DNA from 3 places in the Actinoalloteichus hymeniacidonis genome. Region 3 is predicted to be linked to each of the others. Evidence: riboswitches for the same ligand, from Rfam matches in the RefSeq annotation. Region 3 holds a riboswitch; each other region holds the start of a gene.
The links. Region 3 has a riboswitch for cobalamin ahead of metE (5-methyltetrahydropteroyltriglutamate--homocysteine S-methyltransferase). Riboswitches for the same ligand answer to the same signal wherever they lie in the genome.
Positions count from the first base shown of each region.

Region 1: another riboswitch for cobalamin. It lies ahead of BKA25_RS27885 (CbiQ family ECF transporter T component); the one in region 3 lies ahead of metE (5-methyltetrahydropteroyltriglutamate--homocysteine S-methyltransferase).
Region 2: another riboswitch for cobalamin. It lies ahead of BKA25_RS13785 (hypothetical protein); the one in region 3 lies ahead of metE (5-methyltetrahydropteroyltriglutamate--homocysteine S-methyltransferase).

Region 1 covers NZ_JACHIS010000001.1:3,662,465-3,665,731, forward strand. The annotation lists gene BKA25_RS14960 (ATP-grasp domain-containing protein) at 1-229, opposite strand, end outside; gene BKA25_RS14965 (helix-turn-helix transcriptional regulator) at 432-1,325, opposite strand; cobalamin riboswitch at 1,454-1,605, shown strand; gene BKA25_RS27885 (CbiQ family ECF transporter T component) at 1,844-2,941, shown strand; gene BKA25_RS14975 (ABC transporter ATP-binding protein) at 2,938-3,267, shown strand, end outside.
Region 2 covers NZ_JACHIS010000001.1:3,391,250-3,394,516, forward strand. The annotation lists gene BKA25_RS13775 (carbohydrate ABC transporter permease) at 1-70, shown strand, start outside; gene BKA25_RS28400 (carbohydrate ABC transporter permease) at 67-894, shown strand; cobalamin riboswitch at 1,041-1,176, shown strand; gene BKA25_RS13785 (hypothetical protein) at 1,263-1,835, shown strand; gene BKA25_RS13790 (hypothetical protein) at 1,835-3,267, shown strand, end outside.
Region 3 covers NZ_JACHIS010000001.1:4,011,213-4,014,479, reverse strand. The annotation lists gene BKA25_RS16540 (ABC transporter permease) at 1-749, shown strand, start outside; gene BKA25_RS16535 (acyl-CoA thioesterase) at 1,025-1,576, opposite strand; cobalamin riboswitch at 1,717-1,889, shown strand; gene metE (5-methyltetrahydropteroyltriglutamate--homocysteine S-methyltransferase) at 2,061-3,267, shown strand, end outside.

The DNA of each region.
Region 1 (3,267 bases), 350 kb from region 3:
GCTCGATCGGGCACAGACTCGGCACGACCAACTCGATGCGTTCCTCGGTCCAGGCGTCCACCAGTTCGCCCTGTTCGGTTGATCCGACGATGGGCCGGTGGCGAGATCGTCTTCCGACGTAGCCGGTGACGTCGGTGGGGCTCAGCAACAGCAGATCGTGCCGCCCCGACCGGGTGATGGAGTCGACGACCCGCTCGGCGCGGAACTCTCCGATGACGGCGATCCTCATGTGACTGCCTCGTCCTTCGTCGGTAAGCCCGGCCACCCGGACGACCGTTGTCCTGACGTCGTCTCGGGTCGCGGGTTCGAGCCGTCCGATCGGCCGTGTTCGCGGCGGCTGGCGAACGCCGGTGAAGCCCCGCCACCGCCATTCGACCACTCTTCGTGACCAATGTCGATCACTTACGGTGATTACCTCGGTTGCACGGGCGTTACGCGAAACGGAGTCGCGTTTCGAGGTCTCCTGCCGCCATCGGTACTCCGGATGAATGCGGTGCGCTGATCGACTCCGGCTCGACCACCCGCAGGGCCCGCAACATGCCCAGGGCCTCCGCACTGCGGCTGCCGGGTTCCGCGTGGTAGATCACGAGCTGTTGGCCCGCCGCGCCACGCACGTCGAACGCCTGGTAGGTCAGGGTCAGCGCTCCCACGTCGGGATGAAGGAAGTCCTTTGCCTCGTGGGTCTTACCCCGGACCTGGTGGGTCCCCCACAGCTCGCGGAACGCCGGACTGCCCTCGGACAGCGCCTCGATCAGCGACTCGAATCTCGGATCGTGCTGCGCGAAACCCGAGGCCGATCGCAGGTTGGCCACCGTGGCCTGGGCCGCTCGATCCCACTGCGGGTAGAACCGTCGGGCGGCCGGATGCAGGAAGACCATCTCCGCCAGGTTCCCTGCGGGACGCAACGGCGCGAACAACGCGTCGGCCAGGGCATTGGTGGCGAGCACGTCCAGCATGCGGTTGATGACGAACACCGGGGTGGCGAGGTAGCCGTCGATCAACTGGCGCAACTCGACGCCGACGCCGGGCTCGATCGCCGATTCGGCAGGCGGCGTCGAGCCCGCCAGCCGGTACAGGTGCTCCCGCGCGGCCGGGCCGAGATCGAGCGCGCGGGCCAGCGCATCCAGCACCTGCGGCGACGGGTTGCGTTCCCTGCCCTGCTCCAGGCGGGTGTAGTAGTCGACGTTCACCCCGGCGAGGACGGCGACCTCCTCACGCCGTAGCCCGCTCACCTTGCGCTGCCCGGAGTACAGCAGACCCGCGTCCTGGGGAGTCCGCTGTGCGCGGCGCGCTCGGAGGAACTCGCCCAACCCGCTACCCGTCATATCCCCACGGTAGGGGCACCGCACGTCGACGAGGTGGGTATGTCACACCCACCCAACCTGGACCTCGGACGCCTCGAGATCGATACTGGATCATCGCCGAGAGCGTGGGTTAATCTGCTCGGTGGCCTGTCCCGCCGGTTGCCGCCGGTGGACGACGGCGACAACTCCATACGTCTCTCGGGCGGGGGAAGCCGGTGACAATCCGGCGCTGACCCGCAACCGTGAATCGTGCGCCGTCCGCATGATGAGCCGGATCACCCGCCGGAGACGAGCGGCTTCAAACACTGTCGTGGTCCACGGTGGGAGCCCGAATCGGCAGACATGCGTCTGCGCCGGCTCTCGCCGGTCGCCGCAGGCATGCCGCCGGTTCGGACGCCTCTTCCCAGACCCACTCGGGAAAGGCGTTCTTGAACGATGCTGGGTGGGCCGGGCAGGACACCGCGCGGTCGAGCGCGGACCGCCGAACCGACCAGACGCTCCGACCATGCCGAACACCGCATCGAGATCGGGCGGGCCGGGTGAACGGCGTCGCGAGTCTGCTGGGCAGCGCCCTGCCGCGCCCGCTGCATCCCGGAGCCTGGTGGTTATGGGCGCTGGCACTGGCCGCGGCGGCGAGTCGGACCACCAATCCGCTGTTACTGGGCCTGATCCTGACGGTCGCGGGCTACGTGGTGGTCCAGCGGCGTGGGAGTGCGCCGTGGGCGGCGACCTTCCGGATGTACGTGTACCTCGGGGTGTTCGTCGTCATCATGCGGGTGTTGTGGCGAGTGGTCTTCGGCGGCGGCGCTGGCGAGCACATCCTGTTCGCGCTGCCGGAGATCACCCTTCCCGAGGCGGCGGCGGGGATCCGGCTCCTCGGCCCGGTGAGCGCCGAGCAGGTCCTCGGCGGCTTCTACGACGGTCTCCGGCTGGCGACCATGTTGATCTGTCTCGGCGCCGCGAACTCACTGGCCGATCCACGACGGATGCTCAAGGCGGTGCCCGCCGCGCTGTACCAGATCAGCACCTCGGTGGTCGTCGCGCTCTCGGTGGCGCCACAGCTGATGGAGAGCGTGCTACGCGTACGGCGGGCCAGAAGGCTGCGTGGTGGCGGCGGACGCGGGATGCGGGCGTTGCGGGGGATCATCGTTCCCGTACTGGCCGACGCGCTGGACCGATCGCTCGCCCTGGCCTCCGCCATGGATTCACGGGGCTATGGCCGACTCGGCGACACACCGGCGAGAACGCGCCGATGGACCGGTGGTCTGGTGATCGCCGGCCTGTTGGGGGTCTGCGTCGGCGTCTACGGCCTGCTGGGCGGTACCGGACCCGTGTTCGGCCCGGCGATCACGGTCACCGGATTACTCCTGGCCGGCTCGGGTTTCGCGTTGGCGGGCCGTCGCATCCGGCGCAGCGTCTATCGGCCGGACCGCTGGCGGCTACCGGAGACCTCGGTGGTGATCTGCGGGCTGATCACGGTGATCCTGCTCGTGGTGGGCGCCGAGCTCGACCCGCTGAGTCTGCATCCCGCACTGAGCCCGCCGAGTTGGCCGACGGCGACGCTCCTACCGGTTCTCGGCATTCTCGCGGGGGTCGCCCCCGCCTGGCTCGCCCCACCGCCGGAGGTAACCGCGTGATCCGTTTCGAGCAGGTGTCGATCAGCTACGACGACGACACCGGACCGGTGCTGTCCGAGATCGACCTGGAGATCGCCGAGGGCGAACTGTGCCTGGTGGTCGGCCACACCGGATCCGGGAAGTCGACGCTGTTGGGTGCGATCAACGGGCTGGTGCCGCACTTCACCGGTGGCACGCTGCGCGGCCGGGTACACGTGGCCGGCCGGGACACCAGGACGAACCCGCCCCGTGAGCTGGCCGATCTGATCGGAGTGGTCGGTCAGGACCCGTTGGCCGGATTCGTGACCGACACCGTCGAGGCGGAGCTGGCCTACGGGATGGAACAA
Region 2 (3,267 bases), 620 kb from region 3:
GCTGTTGGTGATCCCGTTGGTGGTGTCCATCTGGTACGTCCGCCGGATCGGCAAGGAGGGCGATCGGTGACCCGCACCCGCAGACCATGGCTGCTCACCGGCATCGCGACGGCGATCGTCGCGGTCTTCCTGCTGCCGCTCTATTGGATGGTCGCCACCAGTCTGAAGCGGCCGGAGAACGTCCTGGCCATCCCGCCGCAGTGGGTGCCGCTGCCGCCTTCGGGCGAGAACTACGCCTCGGCCATCGCCGATCCACTGCTGACGCAGGCGTTGCTGAGTAGCGCGATCATCGCCCTGGGGACGACGATCCTCACACTGCTGCTGGCCGCGCCGCTCACCTATGCGATCACTCGGACGGGGGTGCCGGGCTCCCGTTCGATGCTGTTGGCCATGATGGTGGCCCAGCTGCTGCCCAGCATCGTGTTGGCGGCGCCGTTGCTGCTGCTCATGCGCATCATCGGCCTCACCGACACTCACCTTGGGCTCATCCTGGCCGACACCACGCTGACGCTGCCGTTCGCCGTGATCGTGCTGCGGCCGCTGATGGCCGCGCTGCCCATGGAGTTGGAGGAGGCCGCCAGGATGGACGGGGCCTCGATGGTGGACGTGCTGCGGCGGGTGGTGCTGCCGGTGCTGCGTCCCGGACTGATCGCGGCGGGCGCCTTCGCGTTCCTGCTGGCCTGGGGCGAGTTCGTCTTCGGTATCACCCTGGCCAGTTCGGAGTCGGTGCAGCCGGTCACCGTGCTGCTGAACTCCTTCGTCGGCCGGTACGGAACGGCCTGGGGATCGTTGATGGCTGTGGCGACGCTGATCAGCGTCCCGATCGTGCTGATCTTCGCGGCGTTCCAGCGTTTCATCGTCAGCGGTCTCACCTCGGGCAGCGTCAAGGCCTGACCACATCCGTCGCCGCCGTGATGCCGGTCGGAGCGGACTACGAAACGGCGGCGACTCGACACGGTCTCGAAGTGGCAGCGAAGCACTTGAACGACGCTTCCGACGTCTTCCGCTGCGCGAGGTGATGGGTTACGTTCGAATCGGCCGTCACTCCAATGAGGACGGTGCAGTTTCTGCTGCGCGATGGGGGAAGCCGGTGCGAATCCGGCGCTGACCCGCAACCGTGAGCGCCTGCCTGTGGCAGGTGCGAGTCGGACTGCCCATCGTGCCGCATTGTCCAGCTCCTCTGTCGTGGAATGCAGCGCGGAGCTTCGGAGCCGATCGGCTCCGGACTGCGGTCTGCGGTGAACCGAAGGGAACTCCAGGCCATGTCCTCGAGTCGTTCGATCCATCGTGTCTTAGCCGGATTCTTCGCGGGCGCCCTGCTGGTGGCGGGCGCACCCGCCGTCGCTGCGGCCGACCCGCTGCCCGACGAGGTCGGTATCGCCGCCTGGACCGACGGGCCGTGCACCGGAAGCAGCGGTGTCACGGTGGTCGTCGACTTCACCGGGCACGCCGGTGGCGAGGTGGTCCGGCGGTGCACCGACCTCGACCCCGCCACGGCCTTCGCCGCGCTGACCGATGTCGACGTCGCACCCGAGCACGGCGTCGGAGAGGGCGAGGCGGGCCCCTACCAGTACCTGTGTCGGATCGACGGCCTGCCCAGTGCGACCGACGACAGCTGCACCGGGTTCCTGCCCGACGCGTCCTACTGGGCGTTCTGGGTGCCCGACGTGACCGGCACGGCCTGGGGCTACGCCGACGAGGGCGTGGACACCTACGACCCGCCGTCGGGTGATGTCCTCGGCTTCTCCTTCGGTGCGGGCACCGCCGCAGACCCGAACGAGATGAGCCTGACGCTGGCCGAGGCCCTCGATCCCGATTGGGTGCCCGCGCCCTGATGGTCCGATTCCGCTCCGGGCTCGCGGCAGGCGCACTCCTGCTGATCGTCGGGCTCGTTCATCCCACCGCCTCGGCGGATCCGACACCGGGTGTCGGATCCGCCGAGGCGGGCACGGCGGCCGGGTTCCTGGAACGGGAACTCGTCCGACTGGACTACGTCTTCCCGTCCACCACCCCGGGGACGCCGGACAGTGGCCTGCTGGCGGACACCCTGATCGGGCTGCACGCGGCCGACCGGCATGGCGAGGCCTTCTCCCAGGGAGTGCGCTCGCTGCGGGAGATGTACTACAACGGCCGGATCACCGTCTCCGGCGGTGTCGCGAAACGCCTGATGGTCGCCGTTCGGGCGGGCGTCGACCCCACCGATTGGGGGGTGGACTCCGAGGGCGTGCCGATCGACCTTCCCGCGCGGTTGTCCGCGACCCTCGACGTCGACGGGCGCTATCGCAATCTCAACGTCGGCGAGTACGACCCTCGTCGCGACCTGTCCAACACCTTCTCGCAGTCTCTGGCGTTGATGGCGATGCAGGAGCACGCCGACCAGGCGCGGCTGACCCTCGATCAACAACCCAGCATCGACTACCTGGTCCGCCAACAGTGCCCGAGCGGCGGATTCCGCAACGCCCCGCCCGTCGCCGACGTCGGATCGACGTGTTCGGAGACCGACGACGCACTGGTCAGTGTGGACAACACGGCGATGGCGGTCTGGGCGCTGGCGGAGGTCGGCGGCGACCAGGCGGCCTTGGACCGGGGTGTGCGGTGGTTGCGCGAGCGGCAACACTCCGGCGGCGGATTCGGCTTCGACTCCTCCTCGCCGCAGCTGATCGAGCAGACCCTCAACGCCAACAGCACCGGACTGGCCGCGCTCGCCCTCACCTCGGCGGGCGCAGCCGAGCCCGCCGGGAGGGCGGGTGGCTGGCTGAGTTCGGTACAGCTTCCCCCCGACGTCGCACCGGGGGACATGGCGGGCGCGGTGTCCTACTCGACACAGGACTATCTGGACGTCTTGGAGGACGGCCCGCTCTATTGGAGTCGCGCGGGCAACCAGGACCGGCTGCGCCGCTCGACCTCGCAGGCGCTGCTCGGGTTGTCCGCGACGCCACCGACGGACCCGCCTCCGCCACCCGCGCCGGAACCTCCCCCGACCGATCCTCCGCGAGAATCCGAACCGCCCGAGCCCGGTGAACCGGGAGTACCGGGAGTACCGGGAGCGCCGGGCCGACCGGGGGCTCCTGGGGAGCCGGGTGCGCCGGGGCAACCCGGCCTGCCGGGTCTACCGGGTCATGCCGGGTCACCCGGGTACGCCGGTACGAACGGCCTCGATGGGGAGTCCGCCGAGGAGACGGCCGAGGAGACCGAACAGGCGACCGGTGAATCCGACCGTTCCGAGCTGTCTTGGTTCGGCGGCCAGACTCCACAGCCGAGCACCGA
Region 3 (3,267 bases):
CGATCTCCGACTCACTGATCATGATCGGTCGCAAACTTCGCCATGTCCGGCGAACGCCCGACGAGTTGATCGTGTCCCTGTTGCTGCCCATCATCATGATGTTGCTCTTCGTCTTCGTCTTCGGCGGAGCGATCGAGGTGGGTCGGGAATACGTCGACTACGTCGTCCCCGGCGTGATCATCCTCGCGGCGGGGTTCTCCGCATCCTCCACGGGAACCGGGCTCACCGGTGACCTGGTCACCGGGGTGGTGGACCGCTTCCGAACCATGCCGATCACGAGGTCCTCGGTACTCACCGGACATGTCGTCTCGAGCCTGTTGACCAACCTCGTCTCGACCGGTCTGGTCGTCGGCGTGGCTCTGCTCATCGGTTTCCGGCCGCAGGCCGATGTCCTGGGATGGATCGCCGCCGTCGGCGTGATCGCCCTCTACATCCTGATGATCTGCTGGCTGTCGATGATCTTCGGCCTGCTGGCCAAGACGGTGCAGGGCGCGAGCCAGTTCTCCTTCGCCATCCTGTTCCTGCCGTACCTCAGCAGCGGCTTCGTGCCCACCGACTCGATGCCCTCGTTCCTGCGGGTCATCGCGGAGAACCAGCCTGCCACCCCGGTCATCGAGGCGGTACGCGCGCTGACGCTGGGCCTGCCGGTGGGAGACAACGCGCTGCTCGCCGTCGTCTGGTGTCTCGGCATCGGATTGGTGGCCTTCGGTATCGCGACGACGTTGTTCGTCCGCAGGACTGCTCGCTGATGACCGAATCGTCGGACGAGGACGCTCGATAGGGGGAGATCACTCGTTCGATCGGGGGGAGAACGGTGTCCGGTGTGTGTGCGGGCATCCGCCGGGAAACCGGCCTCCCGTGAGTGCCTGCCAGTCGAGCGGTCCGATGGGAACGGGCGGGCCCATCGAACCGGTCGAGGGGGTGGATTCGCCGGTCGGCGAATTCAGGCTCGGCACTGCAGGTGGATGGTCGGTTCGTCGTCGATGAGGGGTGACGACGAACCGACCCGCACCGAGATCTCGGATCAGCCTCGGGACGCGGCATCGGTGGCCCGCTCCGGCTCGGCCTCGACCTCACGACTGCGTCGAATGGCGGCCCGCCGGGCCAATCGGTGTTCGCGGCGGATCTCGGCCTCCGCCTGCCTGCGGCGGTCGATGGCCGACTCCGGCAGTACCTCCGGCACCGGTCTGGGCTTGCCGTCGGAGTCGACGGCCACGAAGACGAGGTAGGCGGTCGCCACATGGGTCGATGGCACGGACTCGTTCCAACGCTCCGCGACCACCCGGACGCCGACCTCCATCGAGGTCCGTCCGGTCCAGTTGACCTGGGCGCTGGCGTGCACCAGATCGCCGACGCGCACCGGGACGAGGAACAGCATCTCGTCCATGAACACCGTCAACGCGGTGCCACCCGAGTGCCGCCCCGCGCATGCCGCGGCCACGTCGTCGACGAACTTCATGATCACGCCGCCATGGACCGTGCCATACAGGTTGGTCTCGCTCGCGGTCATGATCTGACTCAGTGTCGTGGCCGCTGCCGAGGTCGGTTTGCCGGGAAGCTCGGAGACGGGATGCATGGCACCGAGCGTAGGCGATCCCGACGGCCGAGATATTGAGTCGACGGTCACCATGGCCGACTAGGATCGGTGCCGCCGATGGTTCGTCGTCGGCCGACAGCGCGCTCGAATCGGTGCGGTGCGGGCGGCGACGAGGCAAGAGGGAACCCGGTGTGATTCCGGGACTGCCCCGCAGCGGTGAGCGGGAACGAACTCCGTCACCGTCCTCGCACGAGGACGGATCAGAAGCACTGGGGGTCTGCGGCCCCCGGGAAGCGACGGACAGTAGGTCCACCGGCCGACCCGGCCGGAATGCCCGCGAGTCCGAAGACCTGCCATCGGCGGCGCGTGCCCGGCTGGGCGCGTGCCGCTCCGAGGTCTTCGCGGGAGGACCGGGTGCGATGGGATCGGTGACCTCTGCCGTCACGCTGCGGTCCGCTCGCGTCTCCGGCCGCCCGGGTGTCCGACCTCGGGGTTCGTTGCCGCCTCGCGAGGAGAGAGAGCGATGACCCACCGCACCGACGTCCCGGCGCTGGGCGCCACGGTTCTGGGCTACCCCCGAATCGGACCGGATCGAGAACTCAAACGGGCGCTGGAGGCGTACTGGGCCGGACGCATCGACGCCGACGCCCTGCACAGCGTCGCGGTCTCGCTGCGCGCGGACACCTGGACCGCCCTGCGCGACGCGGGCCTGGGGTCCGTGCCCTCCAACACGTTCTCCTACTACGACCAGGTACTCGACACCGCGGTCCTGCTGGACATGCTGCCCGCGCGCTTCCGCGATTCCGATCGCACACCGTTGGACACCTACTTCGCTGCGGCCCGAGGCGCCGATCAGCTCGCGCCTCTGGAGCTGACCAAGTGGTTCGACACCAACTATCACTACCTGGTGCCCGAGCTGGGGCCCGACACCGATCCCCGGCTCGCCAGCCGGAAACCCGTCGAGGAGTTCGTCGAGTCCGCCGAGTTGGGTGTGCCCACTCGACCGGTGCTGTTGGGGCCGGTCACCTTCCTCCTGCTGTCCAAGCCCGCCGCCGAGGCCCCGGCCGGATTCGATCCGCTGGAGAAACTCGACGCGGTGATCGACTGCTATCTCGAACTGCTCGCCGAGCTCGCCGAGACCGGGGCGCACTGGGTCCAGTTCGACGAACCGGCCTTCGCCGCCGACCGCACGCCTGCCGAGCTGCGGGCCCTGGCCCACGCCTACCGAAGGATCGGCGAGGCTCGGCAGCGGCCGAGCACACTGGTGGCCTGCTATCACGGTGCACTCGGCGCGGCCCTGGAGGTGCTGGCCGAGGCTCCGATCGAGGCGGTGGGACTGGATCTCGTGGCGGGCCGTGCCGACCTCGACGGAATCGCGAGCATCCGAGGCCTGCGGGACAAGACCGTGCTGGCGGGCGTCGTCGACGGACGCAATATCTGGCGGACCGACGTGGACGCCGCCCTCGCCTACTGCGCGACGCTGCTGGGTGTGGCAGGCGAGGTCGTCGTCGGCACCTCGGCGCCGCTGCTGCACGTGCCCTACGACCTCGATGCCGAGTCCGACCTCGATCCCGCGCTGCGCTCCCGGTTGGCGTTCGCCAGCCAGAAGGTCGACGAGGTCGTACTGCTGGACCGGGCGTTGCGAGGCGAGACCGAGACGGTGGCCGAGGCCCTGCACGAGGCACGTCGGGCCGTCGGCAACGCGCGCAACGCCGCAGCTCGCGACCAAC